4 regions of the Yersinia mollaretii ATCC 43969 genome follow, and region 1 is predicted to be linked to each of the others. Evidence: predicted binding sites of a transcription regulator. Region 1 holds the regulator's gene; each other region holds the start of a gene.

Region 1 (4,166 bases):
GGATGGTTACCGTTAGAGACTCAGGTGTTATTTGATGACCGAAAAGCAATAAAGGACGTTCCATACAGCTAACGACAACTCCTTTCCGGCAAATTTTCATCTGACGGTTTCCCCCTGGCACCGCTAATTGCAACCTTTCAGTTACACAACGGTTATCGGCAATGACGTTATAAGGTTGAGCAACTCACAAAAATTTAATATCGCATAAACTTGATACCCGTCTGACGGGGTTTTCTGGCATTATGCCGCCCTATGAAATGTGTTATATTATTGGGCAGAAAGCGCGATAATCTGCATAACTATTTGAATTTATAAGGTATTAAGTTATATGGCAACTGTAGGCATTTTCTTTGGCAGCGATACTGGCAATACCGAAAACATTGCCAAGATGATCCAAAAGCAACTGGGCAAAGAGGTTGCTGAGGTTCACGACATTGCCAAAAGCAGCAAAGAAGACTTAGAAGCCTTCGATATCCTGCTGATCGGTATCCCAACTTGGTATTACGGCGAAGCACAGTGTGACTGGGATGATTTCTTCCCGACACTGGAAGAGATCGATTTCAACGGCAAACTGGTTGCCCTATTTGGTTGCGGCGATCAGGAAGACTACGCGGAGTATTTCTGCGATGCGATGGGCACCGTGCGTGACATCATCGAGCCACGAGGTGCCGCGATTGTCGGTCACTGGCCAACCGCAGGCTACCACTTCGAAGCCTCCAAAGGTTTGGCTGATGACGATCACTTTATCGGTTTAGCTATCGATGAAGATCGCCAACCAGAACTGACGAATGAACGTGTTGATGCTTGGGTAAAACAGATCAGTGAAGAGATGAATCTGTCTGAGATCACCGGCTAATTTGTTACTGTGGAGGCGCAATGGCGTATTATTATCGTCGGGCGTCTCCGCTGCTTTTCACCCCTTTCACCCTTCTCTGTTAAGCAGCCCACAATTCCACATCTTCATTAGTGAATAATAAAAATAAGTCGCTACAAATTTGTAACGTTATGCGTAGCGGATATAGACTAAAATGATGCTACATCCCCATTCATCAATACACTGCATGATTAATCTGGCAAAGTGTGCAATTATATCTTTGTTAACAACCACGGTTTTCATTTGGGGCTAGCAGTTCTATAATGAGACGCAATTGTAATTATTGCGCCACGGATGTCATAGGCTGAACAGCCTTAATTTGAATCGATAGTAACAGGACTGAATCCGCATGACTGACAACAACAAAGCCTTAAAAAACGCTGGCCTTAAAGTAACACTGCCCCGGCTGAAGATTCTGGAAGTGTTGCAAGATCCGGCGTGCCACCACGTCAGCGCGGAAGATCTTTATAAAAAGCTGATCGATATCGGTGAAGAGATTGGTCTGGCGACGGTTTACCGCGTACTGAATCAATTTGACGATGCCGGTATTGTGACCCGCCACAATTTCGAAGGCGGTAAATCAGTCTTTGAGTTGACGCAGCAGCATCATCACGATCACCTGATTTGTCTGGATTGCGGTAAAGTGATCGAGTTTAGCAATGAAGCGATTGAAACTCTTCAACGTGAAATATCTAAGCAACACGGTATCAAGCTGACCAATCACAGCCTGTATTTGTATGGCCACTGTGAATCCGGCGACTGCCGTGAAAATGAGTCTGCACACGATAAAAGATAATGCCGCGTTATCGCGCTGATCTTATAAAGATTTTAAGCACTGAATCACGTTAGGTTTATTTTTGGCCCTGATAGTGCTATTTAATTATCGGGTTAACATAAGTCCCAGCAAAATGGCCACCTTTCCCGTACGCTCACCTCAGCGGGAGCCGGGTGGTCACTCTTATTGATATCCCGTCATCCCCTAATCTTACATGACATATTTTCGCTGTTTATCATGACTCAGTGATTAGGCTGCCTGCATGAATTTTGACGTAAAAAAACCCCGGCAAGCCGGGGGAAAAACCATCAACTCAACTTCACTTAATTTTGTTTATCGCAAAATAAAGAAAACAGCAGACACAGCGTTTTGAAACTCATCATCACACTTTAACCGGCTCGGCCCGACTACTACGTTTACCATCCGGGCTGGTTGAACGGATCATCACATCACCGCTGACTTTAGGTTGCGCTTTGGCATCATATTGCTGCCATTGCTTACCGCCATCAGTGGAGTACTGGATGATCAAGCCCGGCAATGAGATATTGGCCTCTAATTGACCCGCAACCACCCGTGCTCCAGGTACTGGTAGGCGGTAAGCAATGCCCGCTTTATCCAATTTCGCCAGTTCACGTTGGCCCATAATATTGGCAAAACGCTGCCAATCGGTGTCCAGCGCCTTGGTATCAACCCAATGCGTCTCACCGCCTTTGTACTCGCGGCCCGCTTTATAATCTTGCTCCCATGACGCGCGATGCCAGGCACGTTCCGCCAGTGGTAAGACGCGCGGGAAGATCATGTACTCCATCTGCTCATCAGTGCGGACGGTTTCATTCCACGACTGACCGGAAATACCGTGTACGCCCGGCCACGGCTTATCACTCTTCGCGCTGAAGTGATTGCCATCGCGATCGACAGAGGTTTCGGCGTTTTGCGGCATGTTATCTGGCGCGAAGCTGAAGACTTTAGCCTCGTCGTTAAAACGGGTGGCCCAGTAGTAGCCTCGTTCATTCGGGTTAACTTCATACGGCATGTCGAAGTAGACATAATCCGGGTTGGAGGCTACCACTTCGTAGCCTTTATTGGCCCAATCGTTGATTGAATCAGCGCCGCCCCAGAACAAGGTGTCCCAGAAGTTGACACCAACACGTTGAGTCGCAAAGTCTTTCGCGCCTTTGGCATCTTTCAGGCCATCCTGCCAAGCTTGCATTTTTTCGATGCCATGGGCATTCACCAATTTGCTCACTTCAATGGCGAAGTGGCTGGAGAGATGCTCCACGTCCTGAACTTTGCCTTGCTTGACCATCTCCTGACATACCTGCGACTTGGCCCATGGCTTATCTTCAACACTCTTATCAATGATGCCTTTACCCGGCTCAATCGGGCCATTTTTGTCTTGGAAACCGGCCCCCAGACGGATATTTTTCGCCTCATCACCGCCAAAGTGCCAAGTGGTCAGCGGCATCCCCGCCTCTTTGTGCATCTGAGCCATTTCGCCGATCACTTTATCAACGAAGCGCTTAGAGGAGTCCAGACAAGGGTTCAGGTAGCTTTTGCGCTCATAGAACTGCACGGAGGTAGTATTGGAGTCATCTGTCGGGTCAAGCAGGCGGAACTCATTGGCCTCTTGCTCTTTACCCTGCTTCATCAGATTGTTGTAACGGGCCTCCATGGAGACCACCGCCGCACGAGCATGGGCGGGCATGTCGATTTCAGGAATGACATCAATCTGGCGCGCTTTGGCGTATTTCAGAATTTCGATGTAATCATCGCGGGTGAAGTGACCACTCCCCAGATTATTGCTATCCGGGCCAGACCCCAACTGCGGCAACAAACAGCTGTTTTCAGTCAAATCGTGGCAACGTTTACTGCCCACATCAGTCAGCTCTGGCAGGCCGGGGATCTCAATACGCCAGCCCTCATCGTCGCTCAGATGGAAATGGAATTTGTTCAGCTTGTAAGCGGCCATCTGATCCAGTAAACGCAACACGGCATCTTTGGTTTTGAAGTTACGGCCGACATCAAGGAAGACGCCACGATATTCAAAGCGCGGCGCATCTTTTGCGTCCAATGTCGCTATTTTCTGGCTACCGTCAGTGGGCACCAAAGAGAGAATAGATTGCAGACCATAGAAGACGCCTGTGGGATCAAAGCCAATAACCTGTGCGCCCTTCTCGCCGATTTTCAGCTCATAGGCACCAGAGACCGCTAAATCGCCCTTAAACGCAGCCGGTTGGATCGAGGTTTTTATCGGGAAACCCGCAGCATTCAGCTTCAGGCCGAGCAATTCGAAACGCTGCTGTACCACCTCGGCAGCCGGTTTAGGCAAGGCGCTCAGGTCCAGTGCCACACCTTGGCTCAAATTCACATCTTGCGAGTGAATCTCGACCGCCATTGGGGTCGGAATAATCTGCCCGCGTAAGTTCGTCGCCGTTAATGTTTTCACCGCGTCATTTTTGACGAAACGGGATTCCGGCGTCATCAGCACATTATTATCGTCTTTGGTGCGTTTCCACT
Region 2 (4,166 bases), 1.3 Mb from region 1:
GGAGCGGATTGGCGTGTAGAAATCAGCCACCGAAGCCGTACGAGTAAAGCGCGGGTCTATCACCAGCAGCTTGGCATTGTTGTGGATCTTGGCTTCCATCGCCCAGCGGAACCCCACCGGATGCGCTTCTGCCGCATTACCGCCCATGACGATAATCAAATTCGCGTTCTTAATGTCAACCCAGTGGTTGGTCATCGCACCGCGACCAAATGTTGGAGCAAGACTTGCTACCGTTGGTCCGTGTCAGACACGTGCTTGGTTGTCTACGGCAAGCATGCCGAGAGCGCGACTAAATTTCTGGGTCAAATAACCCGTTTCGTTGCTGGATGCGGAAGCACACAGCATACCGGTGCTCAGCCAACGGTTGACGGTCACGCCCGCGTCGTTGGTCTTAATAAAGTTCGCATCCCGGTCCTCTTTCATCAGCTTGGCAATGCGATCAAAAGCATCATCCCAAGTGATTCGCTGCCATTTGTCTGAACCTGGCGCGCGGTATTCAGGGTATTTCAGCCGACTTTCGCTGTGGATGAAATCCACTAGCCCAGCCCCTTTAGGGCAAAGTGCGCCACGGTTGACCGGATGGTCCGGGTCCCCTTCGATATGGAAAATGCTCTCTTTGGCGTTTTTCGCGCCGTCGCCGAGGCTATACATCAAAAGCCCGCAACCGACAGAGCAGTATGTACAGGTATTCCGCGTTTCACGGGCACGCAGCAATTTGTAATTGCGCGTCTCCGCAAGCGCCACTGACGGCGCAAAGCCGAGTGCCGCGACCGTGGTTCCCGCCATACCGCCAGCGCAGATCTTAAAGAACTGCCTTCTGCTGACCTGCATGGGTCTCTCCTTACATTGTCACATTGTTTTACCCGTCATACTTCGAGCCACATGTGCGTTGGCTGCGCTCACTCACCCGAATCACTTACCGCTGTAAGCTCATCGGGATTCATTCGCTTGCCGCCTTCCTGCAACTCGAATTATTTTGGGTATGAAATTTAAAATTCAGTTCGCGCTTCCCACAACAAAACGGGAGGCGCTAAAATCGCTTACGCGATATCACGCTTTACCGTGTGGGATACATTTCTGAAATAACGATATGTAGCCACACTATTCTTAATGTGAATGTTACCACATTGTGATTATGGGTTATAACTTTCGGGACCGCATAGTGAGCCAGATCAAACCTTCAGGAAATGACCTCTCCACCGAAATCTGCGGTGCCAAGCAACTTAGCGTGCTACAGCGCCATCAAATGACAGCACCACAATGGGATTGGCTGGCGGAAGAAGTGCCGGTAGCACTGGTCTACAACGGCATCTCCCATGTGGTGATGATGGCGACGCCGAAGGATTTGGAGGCCTTCGCACTGGGATTTTCGCTGTCGGAAGGCATTATTAGCGCCCCGCAAGAGATCTATGCCATTGAGGTCACCCCCAACTGCAACGGCATCGAAGTGAATATTGAGTTATCGAGCCGCCGATTTGCCGGGTTGAAAGAGCGCCGTCGGGCGATGGCAGGCCGCACGGGGTGTGGTGTCTGCGGCATCGAGCAACTGGAGGATATCTTCCGCCCCATCACCCCGCTGCCGTTCACGCAAACCTTTAATCTGGCTCAGTTGGACCGCGCCCTAGCGCAACTCAAACAGGTACAAACCGTGGGTCAGTTGACGGGGTGTACCCATGCCGCCGCGTGGATCAATCCACAGGGTGAATTATTGGGCGGCTGCGAAGATGTTGGCCGCCATGTGGCGCTGGATAAGTTGCTGGGAATTCGGGCCAAACAGCCGTGGCAGCAAGGCGCGGTGCTGGTCTCTAGCCGCGCCAGCTATGAGATGGTGCAGAAAACCGCCATGTGCGGCGCAGAAATTTTATTTGCTGTTTCTGCTGCCACAACCTTAGCGGTTGAAGTCGCCGAGCGCTGCAATTTGACCTTGGTCGGCTTCAGTAAACCCGGTAGAGCCACGGTGTATACTCATCCACAGCGGATTCGTGAGTAGAAAGACCACATAATTAGCAAGGCATTGATAATCATTTTCAATATCATTTAATTAACTATAATGATCCGAACGCTTACGCGGTGCTTACTTTTTTTGTGCCGCCCTACACTATGGAGACGATGATTATGAGTTACTCACTGCCATCCCTGCCTTATGCTTATGACGCTTTAGAACCTCACTTCGATAAGCAGACGATGGAAATCCATCACACCAAACACCACCAAACCTATGTTAACAATGCAAACACGGTGTTGGAGAGCTTTCCTGAGCTGACTAAACTGAGTGTTGAAGAGCTGATCCAAGATCTGGACAAAGTTCCTGCTGAAAAACGCACCTTTATGCGTAACAATGCGGGCGGCCACGCTAACCACAGCCTGTTCTGGAAGGGTCTGAAACTGGGCACCACCCTGACGGGTGATCTGAAAGCTGCTATCGAGCGCGACTTCAAAACGGTTGATGATTTCAAAGCCACATTTGAAGCTGCGGCAGCCACCCGTTTCGGTTCTGGCTGGGCTTGGCTGGTACTGAAAGCTGACGGCAAATTGGCGGTGGTGTCTACTGCTAACCAAGATAACCCGTTGATGGGTGAAGCCGTTGCTGGTGCATCAGGCTTCCCAATTATGGGCCTGGATGTGTGGGAACACGCTTACTACCTGAAATTCCAAAACCGTCGCCCAGACTACATCAAAGCATTCTGGAACGTGGTTAACTGGGACGAAGCAGCCGCGCGTTTCGCTCAAGCTAAGTAGTTAGCCAAAACCGCGCACATGCCTTAAAACGCATGTCTACGGGACTCAATCGATGCCAGCAAGGTTCTCTTTGCTGGCATTTTTTATTGCTATTTTCTGACATTTTTATTGCTAAAGTTTAGCCAAATCCTGCCGATAGATTGTACAAGAAGGTGACTGGCATTCATGGACGAAATCTATGAATGTAGCTGTTATTACGTTTGGGAAAAGCACTCTTGCCAAGGCCTCCCCGCGTCCAGCCCTCATTCCTCTAATAATTAGACCTACCCCACTCACCTACGCTGATTGATTTGCATCAGAGACACCGCATAACGGAGATAACATGGCAGGATTTAGCAAAATTTTGGGTCATTTTGATAATGTGAAAGTCGGTAAAAAGCTGGGATTAAGTTTTTTCCTGATGTTGCTGTTGGTTGGGATCATCGCTGGGACCACCGCTTACCATTTCTCCGTCATCGAAGAGCATGCTTACAAAGTCGATCTGAGCTACAAAATTAACGATGAAGCCAATCAGGCAAAATACAATCGTGCGCTATATGAGCGCACCTATGATTTGCAATACATCAAAGAAAACTCGCAACACATCAACAATATCAAAAACCTGCTGACCCAGAGCGAGACTCTTAGCTGGTCGGAAAGTAACCGCAAAACCATCGGGGCCATCGCCGATGTGGTAGAAGAGTACCTGCAACAGCAGAGTAATTTTGTTAATGCCGTGGCACATAAAGACGATGTGCGCAAAAGCTGGAATATCTCCGAAACACAGAAGAATCTCAACGAGTTACAACAAAGTTTGCTCAATGAGGGCGCGGACACCAACACTCAAATTCTACTCGCAGAGATGAATCAGAAGCTCATGACCGTGCGCTATAACGCCCGGGGCTTGTTGCTGGATCGCAATCAGGAGGCCGAATCCTCCCTGATTACCTCCATCAATATCGCTAATAGCGCGGCAAATGCCTTTATGCCGGTGTTATCGCCAGATCAACAAAGACTGTTGGCACCGGTTATCACCAGTCTAGGCACCTATAAAGACAACGTGCTGGCCTATTTACCGGCTTATCAGCAAGAGCTGGAAGTGGGTAAAGTGATGGAAACCAGCGCCAATGAACTGAACAAACTGGCAACCCACCTGTTCACCCAAGAGCTGCAAGGCACCCACGACGAAATCAATAATGCGCAATTGCAGTTAGCCATTGCCGCTGTTGCCGCCCTGCTGTTGGGTTTGCTGATTTCATGGCGCATGACTCGCCAAATTACCGTGCCATTACGTGCCACACTGGCGATGGCCGAGCGCATCGCCACCGGTGATTTAACGGCAGCGGCCACCTCCGATCGTACCGATGAGTTAGGCTTGCTGATGAATGCCGTGGCGCGGATGAATGAGAACCTGCGCGCCATGATTGATGAAATCCGCATTGGTGTCA
Region 3 (4,166 bases), 1.1 Mb from region 1:
TGATACCGCGTTGCAAGCAATAAAACAGTTGGTCGTCGCCAATTTTTGAGGTGGTCGCTTCGTGTTCCAATTGTGCTGAATTATTGCGCACCTCCACATACGGGAAGGTATGCGCACCGGAATTCGGGCCAATCAGCATTGAGTCACATTGCGTGAAGTTACGGGCATTATCCGCACCGGGTAGAATTTTGACCAAGCCACGATAGGTGTTTTGGCTGTGTCCGGCAGAGATCCCTTTGGCGATAATGGTTGATTTGGTGTTTTTGCCAATGTGGATCATCTTGGTGCCAGTATCCGCCTGTTGGTAGCCGTTGGTCAGCGCCACTGAGAAGAATTCGCCGATTGAGTTATCGCCCTGCAAAATCACACTCGGGTATTTCCATGTAATGGCAGAGCCGGTTTCAGATTGGGTCCACGACATTTTCGACCCTTCACCTTCACACAATGCGCGCTTGGTCACAAAGTTGAGGATACCGCCAGTGCTCTCAGTCCCGGCAAACCAGTTCTGAACCGTGGAGTATTTCACTTCGGCATTTTTGTGCAAAATGACTTCAACCACGGCGGCATGTAGCTGGTAAGTGTCACGTACAGGCGCGGAACAGCCCTCAATATAGCTGACATAGCTGCCTTCGTCGGCAATCAAAATAGTGCGCTCGAACTGCCCAGTCTTGGCGGCATTGATCCGGAAGTAGGTGGATAACTCCATCGGGCAGCGCACCCCTTTTGGCACATAAACAAAGGTGCCATCAGACGCCACCGCCGCATTTAGCGCGGCAAAAAAGTTATCTTTCGCTGGCACCACAGACCCCAGATACTTGCGTACCAGATCCGGATACTCCTGAATAGCTTCGCCAAATGAACAGAAAATAATCCCCTGCTCAGCCAACTTGCCGCGATAGGTGGTCGCTACAGATACTGAGTCAAAAATGGCATCAACCGCCACCTCGGCCCCTTCTCGCACTGGCACGCCAAGCTGGGCAAACGCCGACTCTACCTCAGCGGTCAGGTATTCATTCTCTGCCGACGACTGCTGCACCGCACCCGGTTGTGAATCACAGCTATCATCACAGCTACCGCAGGAGGGCGCAGAGTAGTAGCTATAATCCTGATAATCCAAGCTCTTATAGTGGGCTTTCAGCCAGTGCGGCTCTTCCATCTCTAGCCAACTGCGATAAGCGCCGAGACGAAACTCCAGCATCCATTCAGGTTCATTACGTTTCGCTGAAATGGCGCGGATGACATCTTCATTGATGCCTTTCGCTAGCTCATCGGTCGCCAACTGGGTAAAAAAACCTTCTTTATAGCGACCCTCGCTGACCCAAGCCTGCACATCATCTGGAACTTCTACATTGCTTCGTGTCATTTCGTTTACATCGCTCAAACGCCAAAACTCTCGCCACACCCACAGGCATGTTGAGCTTTAGGATTATTAAATTTGAAGATCTGGTTTAGCCCTTCGCGGACGTAATCCACCTCGGTGCCATCAATAAATGGCATCGCTTTCAATGGCACGTAGAGTCTGGCGCTACCTTGTTCAAACACCAGACAGTCGTCGGCGGGTTCTTTCGCCATATCCATAACATAGGCGAACCCAGCACAACCGGACTGCTTGACCCCGAGCTGCAAACCTTTCACTTGCGGGTCTTGTTGCATCAGCCGTGTGATTTGCGCGGCAGCACTGTCTGTTATCGTCACGCCTTGCCAGACATTCTCATCAAGTGAAAATGTGCCGACGGATTCCTGTTGCATATGCCCTACCTTATGTTTCTCAATCACCCATTGACTTTGGGTATAGTCCATTTCAGGTTAACAATTTGCTGGCTGATTATGAGTGAATCAACACAGAATGTTCACAATGGTAGTGATAATAATTATCACTTCAACCGTTTGTTTTGCAGGGATATTAAGAAAAGTGCCGTTTTGACCTCGAATGAGGCGGCAACGAATAAGCATGCTGCGATGGCCGTGGAAGTCTTGAGGAACAAGTGCACTTTTTATCACCCTGAAATAAATGAATAAATTTCACAGCGACGCTCAAATCCCTTGCTAGATCAAAGGCTAATCGCAGTCAGCCTTTGCGTTTTAAAACATTCATAGAAAATACCTATTTCTCCATTAACTTTAGCTGAAAACACCCGCGGGGGAAACCTATCAGAGAGATTTGCCGCATTTATCGGATAAACAATCCCTTCACACTTCAAGCTGTAAGGGTATTAAGGGTGTTCACTTTAATGGGTGACAACGTCACCTTATTTGGGTGTCAATTGGCTTAGGGCGAGGTAGCAAGATGGTGATAGAGAAGAGAGGCAGAATTAAGTTGCTCAAGGCCAATCAATGGCCCTGAGCAAGGTAATAATGGGTGTTTATGGCGAATGGTGTTATCGCGTCAGCACGGCGGTCGTTAAGCGCGAAGTGCAACACAGATGGTCCTGTTCATCGAAAATCTCAATCTGCCACACCTGATGACTGCGCCCGACATGAATAGCGCGACAACAGCCGCGCACTTTTCCAGAACGTACTGACTTCAAGTGGTTAGCATTAATTTCCAACCCCACGATCTGTTGGCCCTCAAGAGTGCACAAATAGCCCGCCATTGAGCCAAGAGACTCCGCCAGCACCACAGAAGCCCCGCCATGTAGTAGGCCAAAAGGTTGTGTGGTCCGATGATCGACCGGCATAGTGGCCTCCAGCTCATCATCGTCGAACCGGGTAAACTCAATACCCAGATGCCCAACCATGCAGCCCTGACTTTGCTGGTTGAGTTGTTCCAGTGTGGCCGTTCGTTTCCAAAGCATCCGTTTCCCCCTTCCTCATTGAAGTTGCAGCGGCGTTAGCTGCTTTCACTCACCCGAATCACTGACCTAAGTCAGCTCAGCGGGATTTGCTCTTTTGCTGCCCTCGCAGATTAAACCAGTTCAAGCAAAGCTTGCAACGGATGCCGCAATCCATTGCCCTCGATGCGCTTTACTTGACTGCGGCACGAGTAGCCAGTGGCTAAACAACGTTTTCCGGGCAGCTTTTGCAGTGCTTGCTGCCAAGATAAGGCATAGATACCCAGCGAGTTATCGATATTCTTCGCTTCATGACCATAGGTGCCCGCCATGCCACAGCAGCCAACACTGACATTTTCCAGTTTGGCACCATAGCGGGAGAATATCGATGCCCAATGTTGACTACTGGCGGGCAGTGCTGTGGTTTCAGTGCAATGACCGAACAGATACCAAGATTCGCCGCTCATCTGCTGCTCTGGCTGTTCCGCCAGTGCCGCCTGCAACCACTCATGCACCAACTGGACATTAAAGTCACCTCGGGAATCGCCCAGAATCTCTTTATATTCATCGCGATAGCAGAGCACCAATGCGGGATCAACCCCGACCATTGGCATCCCCAACCGCGCGATGCGATTCAGGAAATCGGCGGTCTTGCGCGCAGTTTTGGCGAAGCGCAGCAGGAAGCCTTTAATATGTTGCGCCTTGCCATTAGGTGAGAATGGCAGCAGCACCGGGTTAAAGCCCAGCTTTTCCACCAGCCGGACAAAATCGGCCACCACTTGGGCATCATAGTAGCTGGTGAAGGGATCTTGCACGATCAGCACGTGCTGACACCGTTCAGCTTCCGGCAGTTGCTCCAACTGTTCCAGCGTCATGGTACTGGCGTAGTGACCTGACAACGACTGCTTCAATGAGGGGCTGGAGAGCATCGGGAGATCCACCATGCCAATACTCTTGCGGCTTAACGCGCCGACCCACGGCTGTTTCAGGAAGAAATTAAAAATTTTCGGTGTTTTCGCCATTAACGGCGCATAGCTCTCCACCCCTGCCACCACATAGTCGCGCAGTGGGCGGTGATAGCGGGTGTGATACAACTGGAGGAAACGCGAGCGGAAACCGGGGACGTCAATTTTTATTGGGCACTGAGTCGAGCAGGCTTTGCAGGCCAGGCACCCCGACATCGCCTCTTTAACTTCGTGGGAGAAATCATAGTCCCCCTTGCTGGCATGCCAAGTGTTGCGGGTCTTTTCAATCAGGCCACGGAGACTCAGGCGCCGGGTTGCCAGCCCTTGCTCCAGCGCTACCGGGTCAACCCCTTGCTCAGAGAGCAGCCGTAACCACTCGCGCACCAGTGTTGCGCGGCCTTTTGGCGAGTGAATACGATCTCCGGTGATT
Region 4 (4,166 bases), 550 kb from region 1:
TCTTCTTCACCGCTGATTTTGCTGGCCGCAACTTCCTCAATTAAGCCCGCCGCTCCGCCAACCACTTTGTTCGGCGCAAATGTCAGGCCAGTAATGCGTTTTTGCAGCTCTAAGGTGTCCAGATAGAGCTGATCAGCAAATTTGTCGGCACCTTTGGTGGTGTTGTCGCCAAACAAGATCTTCTCTAACCGATGAAACCCGGTAAATTTCGGATCGGCGGCTTTCTGCTCAAAATCATCTTCACGGGCATCAATGCTGCCATCCAAATCGGAGAACAGTTCAGCAATCGGCTCGATACGCTCGTAATGTTGGCGAGTCGGCGCGTACAACTTGCGTGCCAGCGCCAGATCCCCTTTTTTTACCGCATCGGTAAAGGCTTTCGTTTGCGTGACTAGCTGAGCCACTTCTTGTGTGACATAGACTTTGTACTCCGCAATCGGCCCTACTAATGCCATGGCGTCCGGCTTCACGGCGGCCTCTGCGCCCGCTGCCGCCGTGACAGTCAATTTGCCTTTAGGGTTGCTCAGCAAACCGCAGGTCATGTCATATTCGCCCGGCTCCAGATTAGCGGTCATCTTTTGGGTAAAGCCCGGAGCAATATTCTCGCGCTCCTCAACCACCATAACCCCTTTGAGGATCTCCCACTCCAACCCTTTCTGGCTGACATTATGGACAATAAACTGGGTTTTACCGGCAGGAATCGTCAGCGCCATTGGCTCGCACTGCTTATCATTCACCGTGATTTTAACTTGTGGAATATCAGCAGCCTGTGCGTTGATAGCCAAAGCAGGTAGTGCCAGTAACGCGACTTGCAACGCTGTGCGACGGAAGAACCGGTTAGACATGTGATAAATCCCTGAATGATTAGTGAGTTTTCCGCGCAGCAGGGGCGGTTGTGGCCGCCGTGGTGCGGGGTGGAAGGAAAAATAGGATTAATGCCGGAATCAGATAGATAAAGTAGACCGCTACTTCACTGACGGTTGGCGCTTCTTGATAGCCGAACATGCCTTCGAGGAAGGTGCCAAACAGTGAGTGTGTTGAGAGCACATGGGTCAGATCAAAGGCGATATCTTGAAAATGGTTCCACAGACCCGCCTCATGGAAGGCTCTTATCGCACCCGCTGCCAGCCCTGCGGCAACAAACAGAATAAACAGGCTGGTCCATTTGAAGAATTTAGCCAGATGCAACTTGATGCCACCCCAGTAGATCGCCATGCCGACCAGAATAGCGCAGGTTAACCCCAATATGGCCCCGATGGGCGCGCCAATGCCGACATCTTGCTGGAAAGCCGCCAGTAAGAAGAATACGGACTCAAGCCCTTCCCGAGCCACGGCAAAGAAGACCATAGCGACCAAGGCCCAGCCCTGACTCCGGCCAGAATTGAGGGCGCTGTCGATTGCCCCTTCCAGATGTGTTTTGACTGACTTGGACACTTTGCGCATCCAGAAAACCATATAGGTTAATATGCACACCGCCACCACCGCGATAATCCCTTCAAACAGCTCTTGCTGCTTTTGCGGAAACTCACCAGTAGTTTCATTAATAAAGATGCCGATAGCCAGACAGAGCGCCGCCGCTGTGATCACACCAACCCACACTGCCCCCATCCATTGACCGCGTTGAGTACGTTTAAGATAGCTGGCGATCAGGCTAACAATCAGTGCTGCCTCCAGCCCTTCACGAAACATAATAAGAAATGGGACGAACATGCCGGAACCCCTGCGGTAGGTATGGGTATAACGCGATGATGACAAGCAACGTCAATTTGCGTAAAGAAAAGTAAAACTCAAAACGATAGTGATTATCATTCTGTTAAAAAGAAATTCAATAGAGCGCGTAAGAATATTGTTAATCAAAGTGTGGCAAATTGTTTCTGAGTGGTGAGATAACGCATGAATTCATCAGGATGCCACGTCATATCGCGAGCAAAACAGGCCGGTTTTCCTATAAAAAAAGCCCCCTATTTTGGTAGGAGGCTGATTAAGTAAAGTCAACGCGGTGATTAAACGGTTTTGAACTCCGCTTCAGCATCGCGGAAACGTTCGGTAATGGCATTGCTCGGTGCTTTACCCATCAAGCTCACCACCACAATGGCGATACACGCGAACACAAAGCCGGGGATAATCTCGTACAAGCCCAGCCATGCGTACTGTTTCCAGACGATAACGGTGATAGCCCCAATCAGCATCCCCGCCAGTGCGCCATTGCGGGTCATGCGTGGCCATGTCACCGAGATGAGCACCACTGGGCCAAATGCTGCCCCAAAGCCTGCCCAGGCATAACTGACCAGACCCAGCACGCGGTTATCAGGGTCCGCTGCCAGTGCAATGGCGATCAATGCCACCAGCAACACCATGGCACGGCCAACCCAGACTAACTCTTTCTGGCTGGCTTTTTTGCGCAGGAAGGCTTTATACAGATCTTCTGTCAGCGCACTAGAACACACTAACAACTGGCAGCTTAATGTACTCATGACCGCTGCCAGAATGGCGGAGAGCAGAATACCGGCAATCCATGGGTTGAACAGCAGCTTGGCTAACTCGATGAATACCCGCTCCCCATTTTGGGTCACATTTCCCGCTTGCTCTGGGTGGTTTTCAAAGTAGGCGATACCAAAGAAGCCCACCGCAATCGTCCCTGCCAGACAGAGGATCATCCAAGTCATACTGATGCGACGAGCACTACGAATCGTCCGATGGGAGTCTGCCGCCATAAAACGCGCCAGAATATGCGGCTGGCCGAAATAGCCTAAACCCCAGCCCAACAGCGAGAGAATAGCGACCAGATTCAACCCTTTAAACATATCGATATTGGCTGGGTTTTTCGCGGCGATAACCATCATTGATGTATCGATGCCTCCCACCGCCAGAATAACGATAATCGGCGTTAATATCAGGGCGAAAATCATCAGTGTCGCCTGCACGGTATCGGTCCAACTGACCGCAAGGAAACCACCAATAAAGGTGTAGGCGATAGTGGCTGCCGCTCCCGCCCACAACGCCGTGCCATAACTCATGTCAAAGGTGCTTTCAAACAGACGCGCCCCAGCCACAATGCCTGATGCACAATAAATGGTAAAGAAGACCAAAATCACCACGGCTGATATCACCCGCAGCAATTTACTTTTATCTTCAAATCGGCTGGTGAAATAATCCGGTAAGGTCAGCGCGTTATTATTGGCTTCGGTATGAACCCGCAAACGGCCAGCGACCAACTTCCAGTTAAGATAAGCACCAATTGTCAAACCAATGGCTATCCAGCTTTCGGAGATACCCGACAGAAAAATCGCACCCGGAAGCCCCATCAAAAGCCAGCCACTCATATCGGAAGCGCCAGCAGAGAGTGCCGTCACGACACTGCCTAAACTTCGCCCGCCCAGAATGTAATCATCAAAGCTATTGGTTGCCCGGTAGGCCATGAGGCCAATCAATATCATCCCAAAAATGTAAACTAAAAAAGTCACCAACATCGGTGTATTCATGGTCATGCAATGTCTCCCTAGTGCCTTTATCGTTTTAATATGTCTGCTATTTTTAGTTCTTCTCTCTGAGGGCGGCATCATGTTTATCTCTGGATGGTCGGAACGTGACACTCAGTTGCACCAGAGACAAACGATTAACCTCAGATAAACTGTTAACCGCAGATAAACATCCAACCTTAAAAAAATTATTAGTACAACTATTCGCCAGCGAACCGCTAGCTCGAGGTTGCTATCCTAGTGGAGGACTTTCTTCACCCACAACAATTTAAACAAATTATTTACAAAAAATTCACGCCACATCACATTAAGCCGCGTTTGGAGTGACACCTTCCATGACAAAATGAGTGATACCTGAGGTAAACACCCCACAAATCCTACTATTATTAGTCTTCGCCATCACAACTCGTAATATATTCGCTATCTCTCCCTCTGAATAATTGTTAAAAACCAGACTGAATTCACAGTTCATTCACATGCCTGATTTAACACGGTTGCACAAAGTTGCAACATGATTGATATTGTCGGAAATAAAATCATAACTCCCCTTATAAAAGGAGCCTGACAGCATGGCTAGCACCACAATGGGCGTAAAACTCGATGAAGCGACCCGCGACCGAATCAAGGGCGCAGCACAACGGATAGACCGCACGCCGCACTGGCTAATCAAGCAGGCCATCTTTAACT

The links. Region 1 encodes Fur, which represses iron uptake genes when iron is present. Its sites were predicted from a motif close to ATAATAATGAGAACNACTATCAA; they were not measured.
Positions count from the first base shown of each region.
Region 2: sodA (superoxide dismutase [Mn]) is a predicted target of Fur. The motif match lies at 2,015-2,037, and genes of this name have one in related genera.
Region 3: sufA (Fe-S cluster assembly scaffold SufA) is a predicted target of Fur. The motif match lies at 1,856-1,878, and genes of this name have one in related genera.
Region 4: efeU (iron uptake transporter permease EfeU) is a predicted target of Fur. The motif match lies at 1,793-1,815, and genes of this name have one in related genera.

Region 1 is NZ_CP054043.1:2,583,673-2,587,838, reverse strand. It holds gene fldA (flavodoxin FldA) at 329-856, shown strand; gene fur (ferric iron uptake transcriptional regulator) at 1,224-1,670, shown strand; gene HRD69_RS11430 (beta-N-acetylhexosaminidase) at 2,032-4,166, opposite strand, start outside.
Region 2 is NZ_CP054043.1:1,331,710-1,335,875, reverse strand. It holds gene fdnG (formate dehydrogenase-N subunit alpha) at 1-831, opposite strand, end outside; gene fdhD (formate dehydrogenase accessory sulfurtransferase FdhD) at 1,136-1,990, shown strand; gene sodA (superoxide dismutase [Mn]) at 2,116-2,739, shown strand; gene HRD69_RS05830 (methyl-accepting chemotaxis protein) at 3,062-4,166, shown strand, end outside.
Region 3 is NZ_CP054043.1:3,655,297-3,659,462, forward strand. It holds gene sufB (Fe-S cluster assembly protein SufB) at 1-1,363, opposite strand, end outside; gene sufA (Fe-S cluster assembly scaffold SufA) at 1,378-1,749, opposite strand; gene HRD69_RS16330 (hotdog fold thioesterase) at 2,379-2,795, opposite strand; gene ydiJ (D-2-hydroxyglutarate dehydrogenase YdiJ) at 2,906-4,166, opposite strand, start outside.
Region 4 is NZ_CP054043.1:3,135,819-3,139,984, reverse strand. It holds gene efeO (iron uptake system protein EfeO) at 1-845, opposite strand, end outside; gene efeU (iron uptake transporter permease EfeU) at 865-1,710, opposite strand; gene putP (sodium/proline symporter PutP) at 2,004-3,488, opposite strand; gene putA (trifunctional transcriptional regulator/proline dehydrogenase/L-glutamate gamma-semialdehyde dehydrogenase) at 4,049-4,166, shown strand, end outside.